One region of the Photobacterium japonica genome, then DNA from elsewhere that is predicted to be linked to it. Evidence: predicted binding sites of a transcription regulator. Region 1 holds the regulator's gene; each other region holds the start of a gene.
What was found. Region 1 encodes CRP, which controls carbon source genes, mostly activating them, when cyclic AMP is high. Its sites were predicted from a motif close to TGTGANNNNNNTCACA; they were not measured.
Positions count from the first base shown of each region.

Region 1 (7,627 bases):
TCGCCGTTTTGGGATTGGTTGAAAGCCCATTTCTTCTCGATTGACTTCACCTTAGCCGATTATCTGACGGGGATAGGTAAGAAAGGTTTCATTGCTGATTTGATGCCTAAGCTGCCGATTTACGTCAATTTGCTCAGCCCAGAAGCGCAGGCGGTGATCGGGGAAGTCCATGACAATACCCGCCCGGCGTTGCGTTTGTTGGAGAAAGAAGGCTTTAGCTGTCGCGGCTATGTCGACATCTTTGACGCTGGCCCGACCGTTGAATGCGAACTGCGCAATATTGAATCGGTACGCCATTCACAACAGTGTCAGGTGGTGATTGGTGACCCTCAACACGGAAAAGATTGCGTGATCAGCAATACTTCGTTTACTGGGTTTCGGGCCGTGGTGGGGCCGGTGTCTATCGCTGGGCCGGAAGCGGGCGCGCAAGCCGTGATCCGTGCCGACATGGCCGCCGCGTTGCAGGTAAAGCAAGGCGATCCGATCCGTTTGATTGTTCAATAAGGAGACGTGTTATGACGCAATGGATAGCAGGACATTGGCTCGCAGGCGAAGGCGAAGCCATGGTGTCGCTGAACCCGTTTACCGAGCAACCGGTCTGGCAAGGCCACGCGGCGACGCCAGCCCAAGTGGAAGCGGCGGTGGCCAGTGCCCGCGATGCCTTGCTGGCGTGGCGCCATACGTCATTGTCGGACAGGCAGGCGTGGGTAGAGCGTTTTGCCCAGCTGGTTGAAGCCAACAAAGAAACGCTCGCCACCGTGATTGCAGAGGAAACCGGTAAGCCGTTGTGGGAAAGCCGCACCGAGGTGGGCGCCATGGTCGGTAAGATTGCGATTTCATTGCGTGCCTATCACGAGCGTACTGGCGAAAAACAGAAGGCGATAGGCACAACACAGGCGGTGCTGCGGCATCGCCCCTTAGGGGTGATGGCGGTCTTTGGCCCCTATAATTTCCCAGGCCATTTGCCGAACGGCCACATTGTGCCTGCGTTGTTAGCGGGCAATACCGTGGTCTTTAAACCTTCAGAGCAGACGCCCAAGGTCGCGGAAATCACGATGACATTGTGGCAGCAAGCAGGATTGCCGGATGGGGTGATCAATTTGGTGCAAGGCGGACGGGCAACAGGAGAAGCTTTGGCGCAGTCATCCGGCATTGATGGGCTGTTGTTTACCGGCAGTGCACACACGGGTCACCTGCTGCACCGTCAGTTTGCCGGTCACCCAGAGAAAATGTTGGCACTGGAAATGGGCGGCAATAACCCCTTGGTGGTGTCACCGCACTATGGCGACTTGGACGCCACTGTCTACACTATTATTCAGTCGGCGTTTTTAAGTGCCGGTCAACGTTGTACCTGTGCACGCCGATTGTATGTGCCGCGTGGAGAGGAAGGGGAGCAGTTGGTGGCGCGTTTAGTAACGTTAACGCAGCAGCTGCATATCGATGGGCCTTTTGCGTCCCCAGCGCCGTTTATGGGGCCACAAATATCCGTGGCCGCCGCCGATCGTATCGTGCAAGCCGAAGCGGACTTAGTGGCATTAGGGGGAAACAGCCTGCTAACCGCCACGCGCGGGCAAGGGGCGATCGTGACGCCTGCGATCATCGATGTGACTGCCGTCGTGGCGCTGCCGGATGAAGAGTATTTTGGTCCCTTGTTGCAGGTCGTGCGTTATGACACGTTGGCAGACGCCGTGACGTTGGCCAATGCCACCCGCTTTGGGTTATCCGCCGGGTTGATCTCGACCGACGATCCGGAATGGGCGTATTTTCTCGATCATATTCGCGCTGGGATCGTGAACCGTAACCGACCGTTGACCGGTGCCAGTGGCGATGCACCGTTCGGTGGGCCGGGGGCATCGGGTAACTTACGCCCGAGTGCGTATTATGCTGCCGATTACTGTGCCTATCCCATGGCATCGATGGAAGGGGCGCACCCCGAGTTGCCCGCCCAGCCGATCCCTGGCATGGGGAGCGACCTAAACCGCGAAATAGACAGCGAATAGACAGCGAGTGATGTCACCTTGTGAGGAGGGGATGAGATGGAACGGGTAGTGCAATTGTTTGATAATTTGTGGCAAGACTATGTGCAGCGGTTATGCCCGTCGGCGCAAGAGGTACATGACTTGCTGACGGAAGAAGAGCCGCTGCACAATGATCACATCGCATTGCGGACGTTTAATTTACCCAAAGTCGGGTTAGACCGACTTGCCGCGCCCTTCATTGCGATCGGGTATAAGCCGATGGGGAAATACCATTTTGACGGGAAAAAGCTCTATGCCGAGCATTTTGAGCACCCTAATCCCCTTGCGCCGAAAGTGTTCATCAGTGAATTGATGGTGGGGCAATTCAGTGCTTTGTTCCAAGAAACCGTACGGGATTTGATTGAGCAGGTGCCGGAATCGGTGATGCGGGATCCGTCGTTCTTGTTTGGTGGGCGAGTTTGGGATTTGGACTACGCCACCTATGAGTTGCTGTATGCGGAAAGCGAATATGCGGGGTGGTTGGCCGCACACGGCTTTGGCGCGAACCATTTTACTGTCAGCATTAATCACCTTGAACAATTTACTGAGGTGGCAGAAGTGAACCATCTGCTGCAACACAATGGGTTTACTATTAATGCGTCAGGCGGTGAAGTGAAAGGGTCGCCTGCGGTGATGCTGGAGCAGTCAGCGACCTTGGCCGATCAGGTCGATGTAGGCTTTATCGATGGGGTATACACCATTCCCGGTGGCTTTTATGAGTTTGCCAAACGTTATCCGACCGCTGAGGGCGAAGCGTTGTATTCGGGGTTTGTGGAAGCGTCAGCCGATAAGATCTTCGAAAGCACTGATGTGCCTGTGATGGCCAGAGAGCCGTAGCCATACGAGAAATATAGCACCCCGCGCCATCCCTGTTCGATAGCGAGTTCATTACACGGTGCGGTGGTCGCCGTATTTACAGGTGGCGGCTGTCGAGGGGGGAAATCTCTAACCCAGGACGCGCGGTACCATAACGGGGAAGCTCCTGTTGTTCCAAGAAAGATCGTCCATCACTAAACCCGGTGAGCTCTACCGTTGTCGGCAGTGGGAAGGTGGTGCCAGCTGAGAGTGTGGTGTGATGCTGGGAGAAACGTTCAATGTCCATTGCGTGTATTTCCATCCATAGAAATCAGAGTGCCTTGATATGCATAATGTAGCATCAAGTGTGGACGTGGCAAACAAGGAAAAGAGTGAGCTCGCTAACAAATATGCTCTGTGGCGATACATTAAGCCAAAAAAAAGCCGCACATGGCGGCTTTTTTTATAGGTGTGATCCGTACGTTTAGCGCGTACCGTACACCACAATCGTTTTACCGTGAGCAGAAATCAGGTTTTGCTCTTCCAGCATCTTCAAGATACGGCCAACGGTTTCACGAGAACAACCGACGATCTGACCAATTTCCTGGCGGGTGATCTTGATCTGCATGCCGTCTGGGTGCGTCATTGCATCTGGCTGTTTCGCCAAGTTCAGCAATGTTTGCGCGATGCGGCCGGTTACGTCCAAGAACGCAAGGTCGCCCACTTTCTGGCTTGTCACTTGTAGGCGACTTGCCATCTGTGCAGACAGACGCATCAAAATGTCTGGATTGACTTGGATCAGCTGACGGAATTTCTTGAATGAAATCTCAGCCACTTCACAAGGGGTCTTTGCACGTACCCATGCGGTACGCTCTTGGCCTTCTTCAAACAGACCTAGCTCACCAATGAAGTCACCTTGGTTTAGGTAAGACAGGATCATTTCCTTGCCTTCTTCATCCTTGATGAGAACAGCAACAGAACCTTTAACGATGTAATAGAGCGTTTCAGCTTTTTCACCCGCATGAATCAACGTGCTTTTTGACGGGTACTTATGAATGTGGCAATGGGAAAGAAACCACTCTAAAGTTGGATCTGTTTGAGGTTTACCTGGAACCATATTACTAACTTCCTCTGCGTTTGTTGCCCAACAACGACGTCCCTATACGTTTGAGGCCGGGCCTAACAATAATGTAGTTCGCCGTTTAGGATATTCAGTCAACGGCAAGGCTGCAAGCTGACCTGAATAATTAGTTCAGAGTTTATCTTTTTTCGGCACGCTTTTCTTGATATTGATCTATCGGGCGCGGCCATTTTATACCCATAAGTGTGCACATGATCACACGGTTGTTAGATAGTGCCCAAATCCCTCAAAAGTAGTAAGGAGAATGCAATGCAATCACGCGTTAAATGGGTAGAAGGGATGACCTTCTTAGGCCAGTCAAATTCAGGTCATAGTGTGGTGATGGACGGCAATGGTGGCGAAAAAGCTCCCAGCCCGATGGAGCTGGTTTTGATGGCAGCAGGGGGATGCAGTTCGGTGGATGTGGTGAGCGGGTTAACGTCTGCGGGCCAGCCGATCACCGCCTGTGAAGCGCAGATCAAAGCGGTACGTCGTGAGCAAGCGCCGCGTTTATTTACCTCGGCCAATCTGCATTTTGTGGTGACTGGCCACGGGTTGGATGAAACCTTGGTGGCAAAAACCGTGGCGGATTCGTTAGAGAAATACTGCTCAGTGTGTTTGATGTTGGGTGAAGGCGTAGAAATGACTCACTCGTACGAGATCATTGAAGCGTAAGACAGAAAGAAGGGACGAGGGGCGAGTAAGTGCGGAAAAGCAAGGGTGGTCGAGAGCGGTCCTTGGGCCCTAAGGCCCTATGGTAAGAGCGAGAACTGAAGTACTTGAATCTTGAATGAGAAGCGGTATTTTGACCACAGGACCACAGGACCACAGGACCACAGGACCACAGGACCACAGGACCACAGGACCACAGGACCACAGGACCACAGTCGCTCTTACTCGTCACTCGCTACTCGAAAACTCGTCTCTTGTTGCTTTTGCTCTGACTCGACACTCGTCCCTATAAACGCGCAAACTTGTTCTTCGTCCCTGCTTTTCCTACCCAATCTTCCCGGTATCTATCAACTGTTGGATCAAGGGGCGCATGATCAGCTCCATCGCAAAACTCATCTTGCCGCCGGGCACGACTAACGTGTTATGGCGTGACATGAAGGAGCCTTGGATCATCGACAGCAGATAAGGGAAATCGACCTTCTTGATCCCACGAAAGCGGATCACCACAAAACTCTCATCCAAACTGGGGATGGCTTTTGCGCTCAATGGGTTAGAGGTGTCTACCGTCGGCACGCGCTGAAAGTTAATGTGGGTGCGAGAAAACTGAGGGGTGATGTAATTGAGGTAGTCATCCATTGAGCGAACAATCGATTCCATTACCGCCTCACGCGAATGACCCCGATCGCGGGTATCGCGGACGATCTTTTGGATCCACTCCAAGTTCACGATCGGCACCATGCCTATCAATAAGTCGACATGCTGTGCCGCATTGGTGTCACCGTCGACCACCCCGCCATGTAACCCTTCATAAAACAACACATCGGTATTTTCTGGCAATGACTGCCACGGGGTGAACGTACCGGGCATCAAGTTATAAGGCACGGCTTCATCGAAGGTATGCAGATAACGGCGGTATTGGCCGCTACCATCCAGGCCGTATTGGCGGAAAAAATCGGCCAGTAGCGGGAAGTCATTGGCTTGCGGGCCAAAGTAGCTGATATGGCGACCTTGCTCTTTGGCTTTGCGGATCTCGACATCCATCTCGGGGCGGGTGAAGCGGTGAAAGCTGTCCCCCTCCAGCCAAGCGGCATTGATGTTCATCATATTGAACATTTTACGAAACGCTTCGGAGGTGGTGGAGGTGCCGGCCCCCGACGATCCCGTGACGGCTATGATCGGATGTTTTGCTGACATGACAAACCCTGTCGTTAACATTAACGGAAAGAGTTATTAACAGGCTGGCAGGATAATAGCAAGTTAGATTGTCAAAAATGCTGGTGGGCTAACCGAACCAGCATCCTTGAGGCGGGCATCACAATCTTGCATATCGATGCGAAGGGGGCGGGATCAGGCGCGGCCTAAATCGCGGCGCAGTTTGATGTCGACCGTTTCGTGCAATTCCGAAAAGAAAATCACCGCCTCGCCACTTTCGAGTTGCTGACGGACATGCTGCACTTTACTGGCCATGCTGAGCTCCTGTTCACCGTAATCGGTGCCTTCGCGCAGCACAAAATGCTCGATCAGGTTGGTCAGGGTCTCTGGATCAATGTCTTGCCAAGAAATAATCATGGGTGTGGTCATCATGGTTGAACAGAATTCCTTATTATATTGGCAATGTTGTCACTTGTAGAGGGCTTGCAGTTGCTGCAGGAACCATGCGGGTACCGTGTGTTCCAACCAAAAGACCGGTTGACGCCAGTGGCCGGTGACAAACCCGACGTGGCCGCCATGGTCAGACAGGTGGTAATCAATGTGCGGCGGTAGCGGCTGTTGCGGGATCACGGCCTCGGTCATGAATGGGTCGTCTTTGGCATGGATGATCCGCAGCGGGGTGGTAATGCGCTCGAGTTTGGATAAGCCGCTGCACCGTTGGTAATAGTCATCGGCATTGGCAAACCCGTTGAGGGGAGCGGTAATGTGTTCGTCAAATTGCCATAAAGTGCGAATACGCTGCGCGGCATGGGTATCGAGCGGCATAGCCAGCGGGTGCGCCTGAATCTTTTGGTCGAGATTACGCTTCATCGAACTCACGAGGTAGCGTTGGTAAACTTGGGAAAAACCTTGCTGGATACGGCTTGAGCAGGCCGCCAAATCGAGCGGCGGAGAGATCACTTGGGCGGCGAGCAGATCAGCGTCGTGCTGGGTTTCTGCCAGATAATTGACCAACATGTTCCCCCCCAGTGAAACACCGACTGCCATAAACGGTTGCGTCGGCAGGTGTTGACGTAGCCAGTGCAAAAAGAAACGGGCATCACCGGTTTCCCCTGAGTGGTAGCTGCGAGGCAGGCGATTCATTTCACCGCTGCATCCGCGAAAGTGCATCATCACCCCGAGCCAGCCTTGCGCCTTTGCGGCATGCAGCAGGCCATTGGCATAAGGGCTGTTAAAGCTGCCTTCTAGGCCGTGGAACAGGATCATCACCGGTTGGTCTGGGGCGCACTGTTCAGGCGGGGCGGTCCAGGCTAAATCAAGGAAATCGCCATCGGGGGTATCAATGCGTTGGGTGATCGGTTCAAACAGTGGTTGGCGGCGAAGAAAGCGCGGTAGCAAGGTTTGCAGATGGGCATTGCGTAAGCCGTGCGCCGGGATGAACGGTTGCATGATGACTCCTGATAAGCACGCCTTGTCGGACATATAAAGCCGTTAAGGAAGAAAAGTGCAGAAAGCATAACGCCGGGATCGGGAGGTCGTCCAGTGAAAGGGTGCGGGTTAGTCAGTGGTGTGACCTTGTAATTGTCGGTACAGGACGGTGGGGACATGACAGTGCTGGCAATAGGCGAGCAGGTTATGTGGTTGGATCGCGGGGCGCAGGGGCAAGGTTTGGCACTGCTGAATTAAGTCGGTCTGTTGCTGGCGTTCATGCTGCAATTCTTCGGCAAGCAGCGCTTGATAGGTCGAGGTAGAGAGATGGGCTTTTTGTACGCGGCGTTGGGCACGAAAACGTTGCAGTGAAGGATCACTGTGTGCGAGCGTGGTCAGCAGTGCTGTCAGCTCTTGGGGAGGAAGAGAGAATGACTGCGTA
Region 1 covers NZ_JAKJSN010000007.1:193,939-201,565, forward strand. Annotated here, with positions in the region: gene astA (arginine N-succinyltransferase) at 1-504, shown strand, start outside; gene astD (succinylglutamate-semialdehyde dehydrogenase) at 516-2,000, shown strand; gene L4C36_RS01425 (DUF1338 domain-containing protein) at 2,037-2,855, shown strand; gene L4C36_RS01430 (hypothetical protein) at 2,932-3,120, opposite strand; gene crp (cAMP-activated global transcriptional regulator CRP) at 3,298-3,930, opposite strand; gene L4C36_RS01440 (OsmC family protein) at 4,204-4,608, shown strand; gene L4C36_RS01445 (phosphoribulokinase) at 4,930-5,799, opposite strand; gene L4C36_RS01450 (YheU family protein) at 5,953-6,174, opposite strand; gene L4C36_RS01455 (hydrolase) at 6,226-7,206, opposite strand; gene L4C36_RS01460 (TIGR02444 family protein) at 7,315-7,627, opposite strand, start outside.

Region 2 (7,627 bases), on a different contig from region 1:
GTAGCCAGTAAGCCGCGTTGTCTTTCTTGCCGCCGAGGTGGCAGATGCCTTTGCCGATGTCGTCATGACGGGTAAAGGCCCAGCGGTCGCGCCACCAACTCATTAATACAATATCGATACGGCCCGCCGCCTGGCCATGCTGCCAGAGCGGGTCGGTTTCCACATACACCGGATCGACCGTATTGGCCTGAATGCGCGGCAGAAAAACGGAAATACAGGCGGATCGTAATAACGGCTCTTGCGGCATAAAAATGGCCAATGCCGTGTTGTCTGTCAGCATGTCTTGCAGGTGCAAGTAGTGGGCGTACACCGTGTATTGTGGCCGGATCAAACAGCCCTTTTTCGGCATGTGCAGGTGTGGCTGACGCGACAGCGGATCTTCTAAGTTTGGGCGCGAAAGGACATCACGGTAGGTCGCGTCTACCCGTGCCAATAAACCTTGCGTTTCATGGACAGGGGCGCAAACCGCGGCGGACACCGGCGGTGGACTGGTCATAAAGCGCGTGCCGTGGGTATAGGGATCATGCTGGCTATGTTGTGGCGCATGATCGTCGCGTTGGTAATTCACATCTTGCGCGAGCACGTAGCCTGATTGGGCTTCACAGCTGGCAATCCAATGCACACCATTATGGCTACCCGGTTGCAGGGCGCGTAAATCGCTGGCCAGTGACAGGTGGTCGGCTTGCTTACAAAAGCGCGCATCAAACAGCGCTAATTGATGCCGACAGCGGCTGGCAATCTGTTCAATTTGCTCGTAAAAGGTTTTGGGGTTTAACGCTAAGCGACGACAAATGTCGCGTACCGCGTGGCCAGTAAACAGCAAGGCCAACAAGGTTTGCTGTAATGTGAGCTTTGCGTTGTTGCCTGACCAACGGTCAACAAAGGTGGTCTGACAGCTTTTACAGCGGTAACGCTGCCGATCGCCACTGAAACCAAAGGCGTGGTACAGGTGGCGGTGGGTTAATACGGGCAACCCGGCATGAGGACACCCGTCGTGACGGCAGGCTGAAAGGCCGGAGTATTGATGCTGCGTCAGGCGTTGTACTTCATCCGCGACATCTTGATTGTTGAGGATCGGCGGAAAAGCGCCGCATTCGCGACAGACTAAAATGGGTTTATCGGGATTGCTGCGTTGTAACACGTAGTGCTCGGGGTGGTGCGAGCCAAAGTGTTTACAACTGACCGTTTTGCAGTGATTAAGCTGTAGGCCGTGATACGGCTTCGGAAGCAAAGGAATCGCAGGTGCGAGAGTGTGCGTGTTCATGGTGTTAGCCTAACGGTATGCAGTAAACGGAGGTTCAGTATCAGTACAGGCGCAACGCCAAGCGCTTAACATTCCAGGTGTTGCCAGAATGCTCTGCGAAAAGAAAGAGGGTGGCACAAGGCGTATTCATGGCCTTGTGCCGTTAGCTGCTATTTGTCTCGTTCTTGCGCTATCGTCGCGAGATGTCAGTGTACCGTCATTGGTACACACATCCATCAAATTGTGTAAGACGCCACATTTTACAAAATATTGAGCGGCGGGATAGCGAAGGAACGACACATAGCCACTACATTGTGCGGTAAATCTGTCGGCTTTCCCGAGATTTACAGCTTAATGGCGGTTTCCAGCGCCACATTCATCATTTGCGCAAAGGAGATCTGACGATCTTCCGCGCTGAGTTTTTCGCCACGCTTAATGTGATCCGAGACGGTCAGAATGGTCAGCGCTTTCGCCCCGAGTTCTGCCGCGACACCGTAGATCCCTGCCGCTTCCATATCCACACCCAGCATGCCAAGGTGTTCCATTTTGTCGAACAAGTCCGTTTCAGGGCTGTAGAACAAATCTGCCGAGAACACGTTACCGACACGTACCGGTACCTGTTGGGCGCGCGCTTCATTGACGGCAGTTTCCAGCAAACCAAAGTCAGCAATCGCCGCAAAGTCATGCTGGTTAAAGCGAATACGGTTCACTTTTGAGTCGGTTGACGCCCCCATCGCGATAATGACATCCATCAGTTTGACGTCGTCATGCACGGCACCACAACTGCCGATACGGATGATGTTCTTCACCCCAAACTCTTTGATCAGCTCATGAACATAAATCGAACAAGATGGGATCCCCATGCCGTGGCCCATCACTGAAACGGGCTTGCCTTTGTACAGGCCGGTATAGCCGAACATATTACGCACGTCACACACTTGCTTGACGTCATCTAAGTAGGTTTCCGCAATGAATTTCGCACGCAGTGGGTCACCTGGCATCAGAACGGTTTCTGCAAAATCACCCTGTTCAGCATTGATGTGTGGGGTAGCCATAGTTTACTCCAGCATAGTTGTGATCGTCTCAGACGATGGGGGTTGAATAGCCAATGTGTAATAGGAGCCGAAGGGCTCGGCCACCGAGAGAATCACTGCGCGGTGGCGTTTTCTTATGGGTAAAGTGTAAGCAAGCAGTGGGGGAATTCTCGCGATCTTAGTCACATTTTATGGGGCTTTTTGCTAAAACGCCTCCCGTGATTACCAATGCTGTTGAAAGTTAGTGAGGTATCGTTTGCGCGGCGCCAAGGCGTTTTGGGTCGTTGTTTTCTGTTGTAGGTTATTAAGTTGTTTCATATCAGTGGCTTGCGGTGGTTGGTTAGCCGTTGGTTCAAGCGGGCAGCCTTATGCAACGCGCTGTTTACCTTGTGCGGCGATGTAATGCATTTCATTGTTGAGGTTGGATGTTTTGCCAACGACAGAGCCAGGCTTAAGGCGAATATTGATACGGCGAACTGGGCACATGTTTGATGTCGGCGGGGGCCGTACCCGAGGGCGAGGGGTACAACGTACGCCCTGCTTTGATGGTTTCAATCACCTGAATGGTACGCAGCTCCCCCGTCGGCACATCGAGTGGGTTGGCGGAAAGGATCACCATGTCAGCTTGCATGCCGGGTACCAAGCGCCCTTTGTATTTTTCCTCAAAGAAATGGTAAGCGGCATGACGTGTCAGCGTTTTCAGGGCGTGAAGGGCGCTGATACGCTCAGCATCCCCCATTATTGTCCCCTGTTCTGTCATACGGTTTACGGCACTCCAGACTGAGAGCATGCCATCGGGGACATCAGTCGCCGCGCTATCGTCGGTATGGCTGGCATTGTCTGTACTGCTTGTGTCGGTATCGGCGGTGCCTTGGCGAATAAAGCGTTCGCATTGGTTCGTGACGGCGAGATGGCGCAGCATGGCCGTATGTAACGGACTTTGTGCCGCTGCCCGATCTTGCCCCAGCCAGGTGATATCACTGTCACCGTGTTTCACGAGGTGGCGCGAATCAAAGCAGGCTTGCAGTCCGAGCCGTTTATATTGATCAAGTTGGTTCACCCGCATGTACCGCGAGGTCATGACCACGGTGCGTTGTTGCTGTTCGACCGTGATGGCTAAATCATCACTGGCTTGGATCAGTGCATCAATGGCGGCGTCCCCCATGGCATGGATAAAAAGTTGTACCTTATGGTCAAGGGCGAGTTGGTAAGCATGACGAAATTGGCTATAAGGCATAGCAGGCTGGCCTTGCCAGTGAGGCGGCCGATCCGGTGGCTGGGTGGCATACGGGATCGCCAGCCATGCCGTCTGTGTGTGCATATTGCCGTCCAGCGCGAGCGTGACACCGGCCAGTTTCAGTGAACTCGGGGTGAGATCGCCGGTTTGGCGAAAAGGCAGCGGCAGGGTGTGTTGCGACAAGGTGGATTGAAACGTGGCATACGGGACGAGGGCGAGAATATCTAACGATAAAACCTGTTGCTTGTTGGCCGCTTGCAGTTGTTGAAGCGCTGCAATGGAGGCGTGTTTTTCGACAACAGTGGTGTAACCCGCTTGGGCAAAACGGTATTGCGCGTCTTTGATACCCACAGCTTCGACTACTGCCATGAAGGGGCTGTGCACCGCATACCAGCCGGGCATCAGGGTTTTCCCTTGTAGATCGACGATGCGGGTGTTGTCGCCATGGTGGCGCATGACCCCCGCGCGTGTACCGACGGCTTGGACTTTGCCATCTTTAATCGACAGGGCACGAGCATGCACCGGATGGCTCATGGTGAGTATATGGCCGTTAATGTAAATGGTATCGGCGGCGGCGTCTTGGGCGCGGTCGCAGCCCGTCGTCAGAAGCAGAAGGATCATGCACAGAGAAAAGGCATGGCTGAATGCATGTTGAGAGCAATAAAACATGAGAGGCGACCTCTCTGAAGAAAGGAGCAAGTGTGTTTAAGCTTATACCTAAGTACGTAGATGCGGCGTGTTTCGCGGGAAAGGACGACGCGACCGCGTGAAAAGCGTGTAACGTGGCTGAGTAAGCAGTGAGCCGGAACACGAAAAATAGTCATCCTATTGGTAATTTTCTGCCGCTCGCACTACCTGTTAAAACAGATGCATGTTTTTTTGAGGGATCACAATGAAAAAAATACTGGGCGTTACGGTATGTGCACTGCTGTACAGTTTGCCGGTTTCCGCTGATGTGCTCGGCTTGTCGTTCGGTGCCACAGCCGGTGCGGCGCGTATTGAGTATGACGGTAATGATGATTACGGGTTTGAATATGGCGTGAATGCGGCGTACCACTTTAATGATATGTTCAGTGTGAATGCGGGACTGGTACAAGGCCGTGCGGAAGTGAGCTCGGATTTGTCATCAGCCAAAAATGACATTGATTACACGGCGTTTCCCTTAACGTTACGTGGGGACATTCCACTGGTGATCGGTAATGTGTACGCCAAAGTGGGAACCAACTATTACGACTATGATATCGACACCCCGGGCATGCGATCATCAGATGATGGGTGGGGGTTCACGGGCGGGGCAGGGTTTGTGTTTACCTTACTGCCGTTTGTTGATCTCTCACTGGGGTATGAGTACCGTGATATGGGAGATGTGACCAATAACTCCATCCTGTTTGGGGTGGGGGCGAGTCTGTAAGTCGCTCGTCGACTATCTTGACGTTTTGCGATGAAAGCCGCCATTCAGGCGGCTTTTTCATGTTGGGCCTCTTGCCGACTCTTAATGCCCACTGAATAGGTGCTAGTCAGTGGCTTGATTGGTCATTAGTCCGCAAATAAGACGGAAAAATCAGAATCTGATCAAGGTTGCTTTGTGGAATTGTTTGTACAATAAATGTCCATTCCAAGCCTGTCTGGAGGTGACCGATGACCAACTATGAGCATTATCAGTCCACGGTTGAACAGGTCGACCGCGCCATCCATAAAGAGGCCAATGCGCCTTGGCACATTGAATATTATCCTGCCGCGAACGCGTGTCCGTTGGGTGTGCGTCAATCCGTGAATATCGTGAGCCCGTCTGGCATTGTTTGCCAGCAATTAGCGTTAGACGCAGACATTGCCCAATGCCATTGGCCCGATAAATCCGAAGTGGACGCACATGTGCTGGATTATGTCGTGCGAGGGGCGGCACGGTTAGCCCCGTTACGGCAAACGGCGTTTCGGAATAACTTTCCCCATTGGTTAGCACAGTGTTTGCAGCAAGTGCATCTCGTGCTCCCCGCATCGGAGCGACTGACGGGCATGCTGACGGATCCGACCTTTCCCTATCCCAGCCAAGTTAATTTAGACGGCATTTATTTACCGTGTTGGGTATGGTGTGAAACCGACGAGGCGCAGGTGGCGATTTCCGTGATCGATCGCCGTACCGGCTACTTTAGCCCGCCCCGTACGGTGCTCACCGCGCAGCTGGTGGACAGAGAAAAATGGTTGGGCGCACAAGTGATTGACTCTGTAGAGGAATCAATAGAAACCGTCCGCCATTATGTCGATGCGCATATTCGAGAACAACACAGCGTCGACTTGAATGAACCGTCTATCTCCGAGGCATTGCGCCACCCTTGTGCGGCCACCCTAAGTCCCTTCATGAGCGTAGGGCTGGTGATGCTGGTGGTGATCGGCTTTTTCATCACGTTTAAGTGGTTGCTGGGTTTTTAGATTTTCGCTTAACGTTTTCTTTCTGGCGTTTAGTTCGATGCCGATGATGTATTTGTAGTGTGACTTATCTTGCTGATATTTTCCTCAAAAGGTGAAGTAATGATCGGTTTTGCATCGAAATTGTAATGGAACGTACATCAAAGTAGGCTTTGCGAGTGATACGGCTTTTTGCTTATTATTTATTCGCATTTAATGGGGTTCCTCTTTATGTTTGCCGCGTATTTTTATTGGCAAAGGGAAATGACAATAATGAGAACCCTGTTTAAAACAGCATGCCTTGCAACGGCAATCGCGCTGGTACTTACCGGTTGTGGTGGTGATGATAGTTCAACCGATGCGAAAATATCGTCCATCGCCCCCACTGTCGCGACTGAAGATGTGCCATTTAGTTACGCGGTACAAGTGTCTAACGCAGAAAGCGTTGCGTATACGCTAGCCGAAGGGCCGGAAGGCATGGCGCTATCGCCTGAGGGTGTCGTGACATGGACGCCACGTGAAGGTGTGCTGACCTCGGGTGACGTGGTCGTGAAAGTGACCGCAGACGGTAAGGTGCTCAATCATGCTTTTGAGATTGTGGTAACCCCAGTCAATGATGCCCCTGCACTTGCCGCTGTTGGTGCACAACGCGCTTATGCGGGTGAGTTGTATGCGTTACAGTTGGTGGTGAATGATCCTGATGATGCTAACGACGGTCAGCAGCTACGCTTTACCCTCGAAGGCAGCCATGATGGGTTAGCGTTGAGCGCAACCGGTGAACTGACCTTAACGTCTACGGTGACACAATCATTTTTGCATGACACCGTGACCGTGACCGTTCGTGATGGCGGCGAAGATGGTGCGCAAGCGTCAGCCATTTCTTTTTCGCTGGATGAAATTTATCGCCATACTGTGACGGGCGCGCTGAGAGACTATTACAACAATAACTTGATCCCGAGCGGCACGGTGGTATTTGCCTCTAACGGTGAGCGTTTGGCTGAAACCGTGTCGGGTGAAAACGGTGAATATACTCTTGCGGTCGAAGACCGTTTAGTGGGTGAGCGTATTACGTTATCGGCCGATGCCGAAGGCTATCGCGAAGCCGCACGTACCATTTCTTTGGCTGAAACCTCACTGGAGCATGTGCTTCAGTTACCTCCGGTACATACCTCGCAGCAGTTTGACCCTACGCAACCGACGGATGTCGCCGTAGAAGGTGTTACGCTGGTTACGTTGCCTGCCAATGGGTTAGTGGACAGTGACGGGAACGCGCCTGTAGGGCCTGTCACCGCTGAATTGACGATCATCGATTCCACGTCTGACATTCATTTGATGCCGGGCGACATGGTCACCCCTGATCCGAATAACCCTGATGCATTAGTGCCGATTGAATCTTTCGGTGCCATTACTGCGACCTTTGTTGATGCGGCCGGTCAGGAATTGCAACTGGCGGTAGGTCAAAGCTCGGAAATCCGTATACCTGTCTCTGGCTTTAACCCACCTGCGACCATTCCACTGTATTTCTATGATCCGATTGCCGGAATGTGGTTTGAAGAAGGTGAAGCGACATTGGTGAACGCGGCAGACGGCGATTTTTATGTCGGCACCGTTACCCACTTCACCACGTGGAACGCCGATCGCCGCTATGAAACCATCTTTATCAGTGGTTGTGTGGCCGATGTTTCAGGCGCTCGACTCCCTAATGTGCGT
Region 2 covers NZ_JAKJSN010000072.1:6,770-14,396, forward strand. Annotated here, with positions in the region: gene L4C36_RS20970 (lactate dehydrogenase) at 1-1,264, opposite strand, end outside; gene deoD (purine-nucleoside phosphorylase) at 1,588-2,298, opposite strand; gene L4C36_RS20980 (amidohydrolase family protein) at 2,729-4,183, opposite strand; gene L4C36_RS20985 (porin family protein) at 4,407-4,925, shown strand; gene L4C36_RS20990 (hypothetical protein) at 5,153-5,941, shown strand; gene L4C36_RS20995 (putative Ig domain-containing protein) at 6,191-7,627, shown strand, end outside.
Region 2: the regulator CRP is predicted to act here: its motif matches at 2,449-2,464, upstream of deoD (purine-nucleoside phosphorylase).

Region 3 (7,627 bases), on a different contig from region 1:
TAAGGTAAAGGCACCGGCAATCGTGAGTAGAAATGAAGCCCACCAACCGCCAACCAATACCCACTTGGCCGGGTTCATGTTAAGTTTGAATTCTGCCGCCCAGTAGCGTGCGTTCTGAAACAAATAAAGCTGCATTGCGCCCATGACCATCCAAAATAGCGGGTCGAGCAAAGTTGCTTGTGGAAACATTAGATCCCCTCCCAGTTACCGTCGTAGTGCCAGGTTTTATCCACGTTGAAGAAGTTTTCCGTACGCATCCATTCCGGTGGTTGGTGGTAGCCCGCCATGTGGCCGCCGTTCCAATCGCCGTGGTAGGCTTCTGCTTCTGGGTAATAGAACATGTTGTGCTGCATCGCTAACAGCGCGGTGCGGGTTAAGCCCGTTTTATCGCGCGGATCGGCTTCACGCACAATGGTGTGGATCCAGTTGTTCTTACGGGTGTAAGGACACACCGCAATACAGGCGCGACAGCCCATCCCCATGGCCGTTGGGCCACTCTGCCACATGCGGTAGCAGCTATCTTGGTTGAAGTCGTAACGCTTGAAACCACGGATCACGGTATCTGGCTTGTCAGACAGAGAGATAGAGCCTGACGGGCAGCTAGTCGCACAGATCTTACAGTCCTGACAGAAGTGCTGCATGCCCAGATCAACCGGCTTGTCATGCTCAAGATCGATGTCTGTCACCAATGCCGCCAAACGAATATTGGTGCCCAATTCCGGCGTCATCAGCGTACCGTTACGGCTGGCTTCACCTAAACCGGCCAGTACGCCTAATGGCGGAATTGTCATTTCATAATCGTTGCCCGGTACCTGACAGCGAGAGCCGTAACCCAGTTCACCAAGGAAGATTTGCAGCTTACCGATCGCTAAACGGCACTTGTGGTACGCATCGTACGAGGTGGAATAGCCGATCGCTGAATACATCGGGTCCCAGTTCATTGGAATGCCGATCACGATGATTGATTTCCAGTGTGCTGGCACTTCGTCGCCCCAACTCTCAACACCGCGCATCATGTTTTTAAAGATGAACTCTTTGTGTATGCCGGTAATGCCCACCAAGCTCGCGCCAAATTGGTGCGCCATGGTTTTCACTAATTCAGACGCATGCTGTGGCGATTTGAAGTCCAGTTTTTTACGCGTTGGATCGACAAAATAGTAGTCAGCGACTTCCGGCGGCCCTTCTGGTGGCTTAGGGAATTTAATCGGGTGGTCGTGAGTGCCGTACGCCGCTTTTTCGTGGGCGCAGTCGTATGCCCAACCAATGGCGAACTGATCGCGTAAACGTTCAATATTGGCTTTACGGGATTCGTTTTCACGGAAGGCACGTAGCATCTCTTCGAAGCGATCCGGCATATCCCGGTAGTAAACGCGGATACGTTCGTCAGGGAAGGTTTCTAGCCCCATGTCCGGCGTCCAACCTTCGTTAAACGCATTACGGAAGCTACCGGTACGGTTAAACAAGTGAGACGCCCATTCTGGACGTTCAATCTCGGCCACCTTACGGAATGTTGGCGGGTAATCGACGCGGAACGAATCACGGTCAAAGAACATGTCTTTGCCTTCTTCGGTGCGTCCCCAGCCTACATAGCTGTCAGGATCGCGGCCTAGTTGGAAGCCTGCACCAATGGCACCGGCAACAGACGCCGCCACTGCGGTCGCGCCGCCAATTTTCAGGAAATTCCGTCGTGACGGATTTGCAACGTCTTGCGTTGCCGCATGTTTTTCGTGGGTCATCACGCTCATCCATGGTTAACATTATGCTCGGACAGAGCAAAAATCAGTGATGAGTAAATTGTCAACGATGCGCCTAGTGGTCAAAAGGTAGATTTCCGCCTTAAAGCGATAAAAAAAGCCATTTTTGTTGAGCGAATGTTACTTATTGCTGGTTTTGTAGACGAACGGTCTGTCGATGGACGGTTTTTTAGGGAGATTAGTGGAGAGGGCGACATGGAGAAAAAGGAAAGAAGAACCAAAAGAAGAGCAGAGAGAGGAATAAACGAGAGGGAAATATGGCCCAATCAAACGAGAGGGCCATATATGTTTTTAATTAAGCGTAAAAAGCTCAGAGAGGCGATTTGGCGTGGTTAGAAGATTAACCTGCCGCCAACCATACGCCCACACCCATCATCATGGAGCCCGCAATGCGGTTCAGTAGCTGTACATTGCCACGTTGCTGCAAAAACTTACGCAGGGTGCGACCACCGCTGGCGTACAGGATCAAACAAAGGAACTCGGTCACCAAAATGATCGACACCAATACCGCCAACTGCGGGGCCATGTCTTTTTGGGTATTAATGAAAGGCGGCAGCAGCGAGATCATAAACGCCCAGCCTTTCGGGTTGGCAATCGCCGTGACAAAGCCCTGCAGTGCTAATGCACTTGGCGCGGTGTCGACTTCGGCATCCAAGTCATCGGGAATAGCCAGTTTACCGCGCGAGCGCCACATTTGAATGCCCAGCCAGAACAAGTATGCGCCACCTGCATATTTCAGGAAGAAGAAGATAGCAGGGTAGTTCAGCATGATAGCGGCTACGCCAATCACGGCGGAAATGGCGACCAATCCCACCCCAATCAACTCACCCCACATCATCGGTAAGCTACGTCGTACCCCAATGGTCATGCCGAGGGTCATCGCCAAGGTCATACACATGCCTGGTGTGACGGAAACAAAGAAGAAGGTCGGAATAAAAACGGCCAGTAAGGCAAAATCCAACATGTTGGGTACACACTCCAAAAGAAGAGGAAGAAAAGAGCCGGAAGAATTGGCGAGAATAGCGTTGGAGTCAAGAAAAATGTGGCAATTGTGGCGCATAAGAAACCCGATATTAAGGCCTCTTGCTGCTGGGTGAAAAATCATCAAAATGGCGAAAAATCTGTGATAAAGGGCAAGAGCAATCGATTTGCTGTGATGTAAATCACTTAATTATGAAAAATGAAAATCAATGATTTTCACTAACTGTGATCACAATCACTCAAAGGGGGCGCGTGATGGGCTATCGTTATCGGGAGATTTTGTGAAGCCGTTACCCTCATTCACCCTATTGACGGCAATAATAAGAAAAAGGATACCAGTATGTCTGACAACGCAGTTTTCCACCTTGGCGTAAATAAAGCTGATCTGAATGGTGCTGAATTAGCGATTATTCCGGGCGATCCCGCTCGCGTAGAGAAAATCGCGAACTTGATGGATAACCCTGAGTTCCTTTCGAGCTCACGAGAGTACACCGTTTATCGTGCCAAACTGGATGGGAAATCTGTGGTTGTGTGTTCAACCGGTATCGGTGGCCCATCAACGTCTATCGCGGTAGAAGAATTAGCACAGTTAGGCGTACATACTTTCTTGCGTGTTGGTACCACAGGCGCGATTCAGCCAAATATCAATGTGGGTGAAATGATTGTGACCACGGGTTCTGTGCGCCTTGACGGTGCTAGCTTGCACTTTGCCCCAATGGAATTCCCAGCCGTGGCTGACTTTACCGTTGCCACTGCGATGAAAGCTGCGTGTGATGCAGAAGGCGCGACCGTACACACAGGTGTAACGGCATCAAGCGACACCTTCTACCCAGGTCAAGAGCGTTACGACACATTCTCTGGCCGTGTGGTTCGCCGCTTCCAAGGCTCGATGAAAGAGTGGCAGGACATGGGCGTACTGAACTTTGAAATGGAATCAGCGACCTTGTTGACCATGTGTGCAAGCTCAGGTTTGCGCGCGGGTTGTGTGGCGGGTGTGATCATCAACCGTACGCAAAAAGAAACCCCAGATCACGAGACATTGAAGCAAGCGGAAACCCGCTCAATCAAGATTGTTGTTGAAGCGGCACGTCGCCTCGTATAAATGAACACTTAGCACATCCGTGTGATGTGAATGAATGATAAAAAAGCCAGCGTAAATACGCTGGCTTTTGTGTTTTTACTGCTTTTGTATGTCTACTAGATGAATGCGTCAGGTTACTGACGACTAGCAATCACTCATGATTTTGTGCGCTTGGCCGCCTGCATCTTTGAACCAGCTGTGCAGGTGTGTTTGCAAATCACCTAATTGCTCAGGACCGATGATCGCCAAGCCCAAATCTTGTGCACGCACCAAATCATGATGACGCAACGGACGGAAGCTCACCAGCATCGCACGGGCTTGCAGGCCACCCAATAGATCGCGCAGTGATTCCAGCTTGTACAGCGTGTCATCGCCGTCATCACGCATGCCTTTGGTCTTACATTCAATGATGTGCAGCTTGTTATTCACCACGGTTGCCACATCCAGCTCGTTACGCACTTCACGCTCACCAATTTTACGGTAAACCTGCACGCCCAGTGAGTGGTCTTGAATGGTCGGTAAATCGTTCTGAATCGCACGCACCGTACTGTGTACTAAGTTCTCTAACCATTCCCCGTTGGCAAAACGGCGCGCTTCTTCATGCTTAAAGGTCAAAATGCCATCGTGGTAGGTCGCCAGACCGGTTTCTTCCAAATCAGTCAGCAGGGTGTTCAGCTCTTTATAGCCTTGCTGCTTTTCACTTAGCTCGACATCCAAACGCTGCTCTTTACGACAGGTGGTTGCCAGATAGTTTAAGGTGGCAAGGCCAGGGCCTAGCTCTAATGCGGAACCCGCCCAGCGTTGGCCCAGTTCCCACAGTTGATCATTGAGGGCTTCAGGGACCAAGTTTTCAGGTAGCTCGCTGCGGGCCCCAAAAATGGTCAGGTAGTCGGTCAATTGAATGCGATCTTCCACTTGCTGTTGTGGGCGACCAGCAGGGTATAACCAGCACATCTCATCACTGAAAGGTTCAATGACATAAATAGGCCAGTGATAGGTGCGGAACACTTCATAGGCAGAAAGCAGACGGTGACGCAGGCCGCAACTGGCGTTAAACCATACTTCGGTGCCTTCAGCTTTTAAGGTTTCAGCGAGTTCGACAATGCGAGCGCGGATGCCGGTAATGTTGATAGAGTCAGGAATAATGCAAAATTCTGCCGCGATGTTACGTGGTGTCAGAATGGAGGCTAAGCGTTCGTATTGATCGCGTTGTGATTCCGTACCAATGAAAATCATCTTGTCGGCAGGAATGCCGTGATCAAGAAGGGGGGTGATCAGTCTTACAGGATCCTGATCGATAATGCCAACGTGAGTAATCATAATTATCCTTCAGCGTTCAATGCAACGCGTGCCGGCTCTCAATAGGATGGTATATAAAGTTGGGGGCGCGTGCACGTAGGGCGGCAATGTTCGCTATTATTCATCTTCATTAATATATATGGATTGCATGTCCAGTTTTCAAGCACGTCTTCAATGTAATTGATTTTTATGCGCTGAATGTCTGCCGCATGTCAGGCTTGTGCATCGAACACGTTGAAATCCGCTTGTGTAAAATGCACCGTATATCAATGAGTAACCCAAACTGTGATTTAGTTCAATTTTCTTGGTGGAAATCACCGTTGAGAGCCAGATAGGCGGCAGAAGTGGGTCAGAATGGTGAAAAAGTGGGCGGGGTATCAGGGTGGAGATTGTGTATTGATTTTCAGGTTAACAGGTCGTTTGCATTGTGGTTAATGTGATAAAGGTATCAATATGGTTTTATTCATTTCATTGAGTAATCAATAATTTGATATCCCTCTATGTTGTCGCGGCAAAATTCCGTTATTAAGCAACCTTAATCAGTGGTAGCGATAAAATGAAGAAGGTTGTTTGATGAAAAAGTCTGCATTGGCATTGTCCGTCTCTTTGGGGGTAATCAGTGTGATGGGATTGACGGGGTGCGGCGGTGGCGGTAATGATTCGTCAGCCACAGGGGCTGTTACTGTGAAATCCATGACGGTTCCCGTCGCGGGGTTTCAGACCCTGCAAGATCGCTCGCATTCAGTGGCAAGCCGTGCCATGAGCGCGAACAGTGCAGTATTGCCGGATGATCAGGCCAGCCGCTACGTCTACCGTAATGCAACGACGAATGAAGTGGGATCGGTGCATTTCACGGGGGAAGAGGCGAGTACCGATGATGTCGTGACCATGCCAACCTTGATGATTGAACGCATTGTCGATATCAATCCTAACTTTTCTGCCATTAACTTTGATCAAGTCAGCGTGGCGTATGGTGATGCCACCGCAACAGGGAAATACACCCTGATCCTAGATAAACGCACTGGAACTTTGTATTCGCTGCTTGAAAACGGCAAACCGACCTACGTTGATATGCAAGCAGAAAAAGAAGTGTGGTACACCCATACTTCCCACACCGCGATGGCTGCGGATCCCGAACGTATTTACTTGAAACCTAAACATGGTTCACCGTATCAATTGCTGACCGCAGAGGTAGAAGGCGATGCGATGGTATTGCGCGGTATCACCTTAGAGGGGGATTCGGGTTACAGCATGGCAAACAGCCACGGGGATATTTTGGCTCTGCGTGATGATATTGGCACAGGGGGCAGTATTATTAATCCGCGTTTGGTCTGGGTGGATAAAACTACGCAGCAGCAGTCTGTGTTGCCTCTGGAAGGTGGCGAGTGGGCATTCACCACGCTGTTTGAACATCAAGATACGTTTTTTATTAAACAGATCAACCATGGCAAAACCTTTGTCGTCACGCTGGTAGATGGCAACGTTACGTTAACGGAATCCGCATGGAAAGATACTGCGGGTACAGAGTTTATGCCAGACATTAACGGCTGGGCGGTTAAGCGTGATAACTACACCATGAACAGCTATTGTCAGGTTACGGCATTCAATAATGAAGCCAAAGAATTTGAAGAGGTAGTGAAGGAGCACCGTGTCGATCATGCTTTTTCAGTGATGGCGGGGGAAAACGCCCTATTTTGTATTAACTCCGCTTACGCAGGAAATGATCCGGAAGCACATCCTCAAATTTTCCGTTTTGATACCGAAACCAAGCAGTTTGATAGTCCAGTCACCGCAGACGCAGGCACCACGTTAGATGCCACCGAGCGTTTTGTCGTGGTGAGTGATCACGAAGTGATGTTCTATTCTATGCGTGATGAAAACGGGCAATTTACCGAGTATTACCTGAACCTCGAAAACGGTGAACAGACGCAAAAGAAAACCGACCAATTGAGTGTGATGATGCTGCAGACGTACCCTGAAAAAGGGTAATTTGCGCATTAATGTTGTGCAGGGGCGAGTCAGAGAACTTGGGTATAGAACATCGAAATATAGAGAGAAAGACATTGTTAGATACGATAACAAAAGGGTTGGATTTAGCTTCAGATATACTTTCGTATATGCGTGAAAGTGATGACAAGAACAGAGAGATCAATGAACGCCATCATGAAGATGCCATGATGGCACAGGCGAATCTCATCACTGCAATTAAAACGTCTTCAGCGCTCTTAGTTGAGCATATAGAAGGCCAAACCGATAGGGTTATTGATAAAATTGAAGTTGAACAATTAGAAAGAATCAGTTCAACCATCGAAGTGATGAAATTAGCCATTGAGCTAGAAAATAAAGCGCTTATTGAAACAACATTAGCCAGCTTGTTGCCATTATCCAAGTATGCGCTGACGAGATTGAATGAAAAAAAACAGCAATGGTTTTTGCCTTGGATACAATCGAGTTCAATCTGTTTGGTTGCTCTGACGCTGAGTGCCGATTCAGAGAGAGTTAGGTTGGTATT
Region 3 covers NZ_JAKJSN010000013.1:102,688-110,314, forward strand. Annotated here, with positions in the region: gene L4C36_RS05525 (hypothetical protein) at 1-189, opposite strand, end outside; gene L4C36_RS05530 (4Fe-4S dicluster domain-containing protein) at 189-1,736, opposite strand; gene L4C36_RS05535 (LysE family translocator) at 2,095-2,715, opposite strand; gene udp (uridine phosphorylase) at 3,076-3,837, shown strand; gene L4C36_RS05545 (Card1-like endonuclease domain-containing protein) at 3,961-5,136, opposite strand; gene L4C36_RS05550 (hypothetical protein) at 5,689-7,104, shown strand; gene L4C36_RS05555 (biotin/lipoyl-containing protein) at 7,179-7,627, shown strand, end outside.
Region 3: the regulator CRP is predicted to act here: its motif matches at 2,960-2,975, upstream of udp (uridine phosphorylase).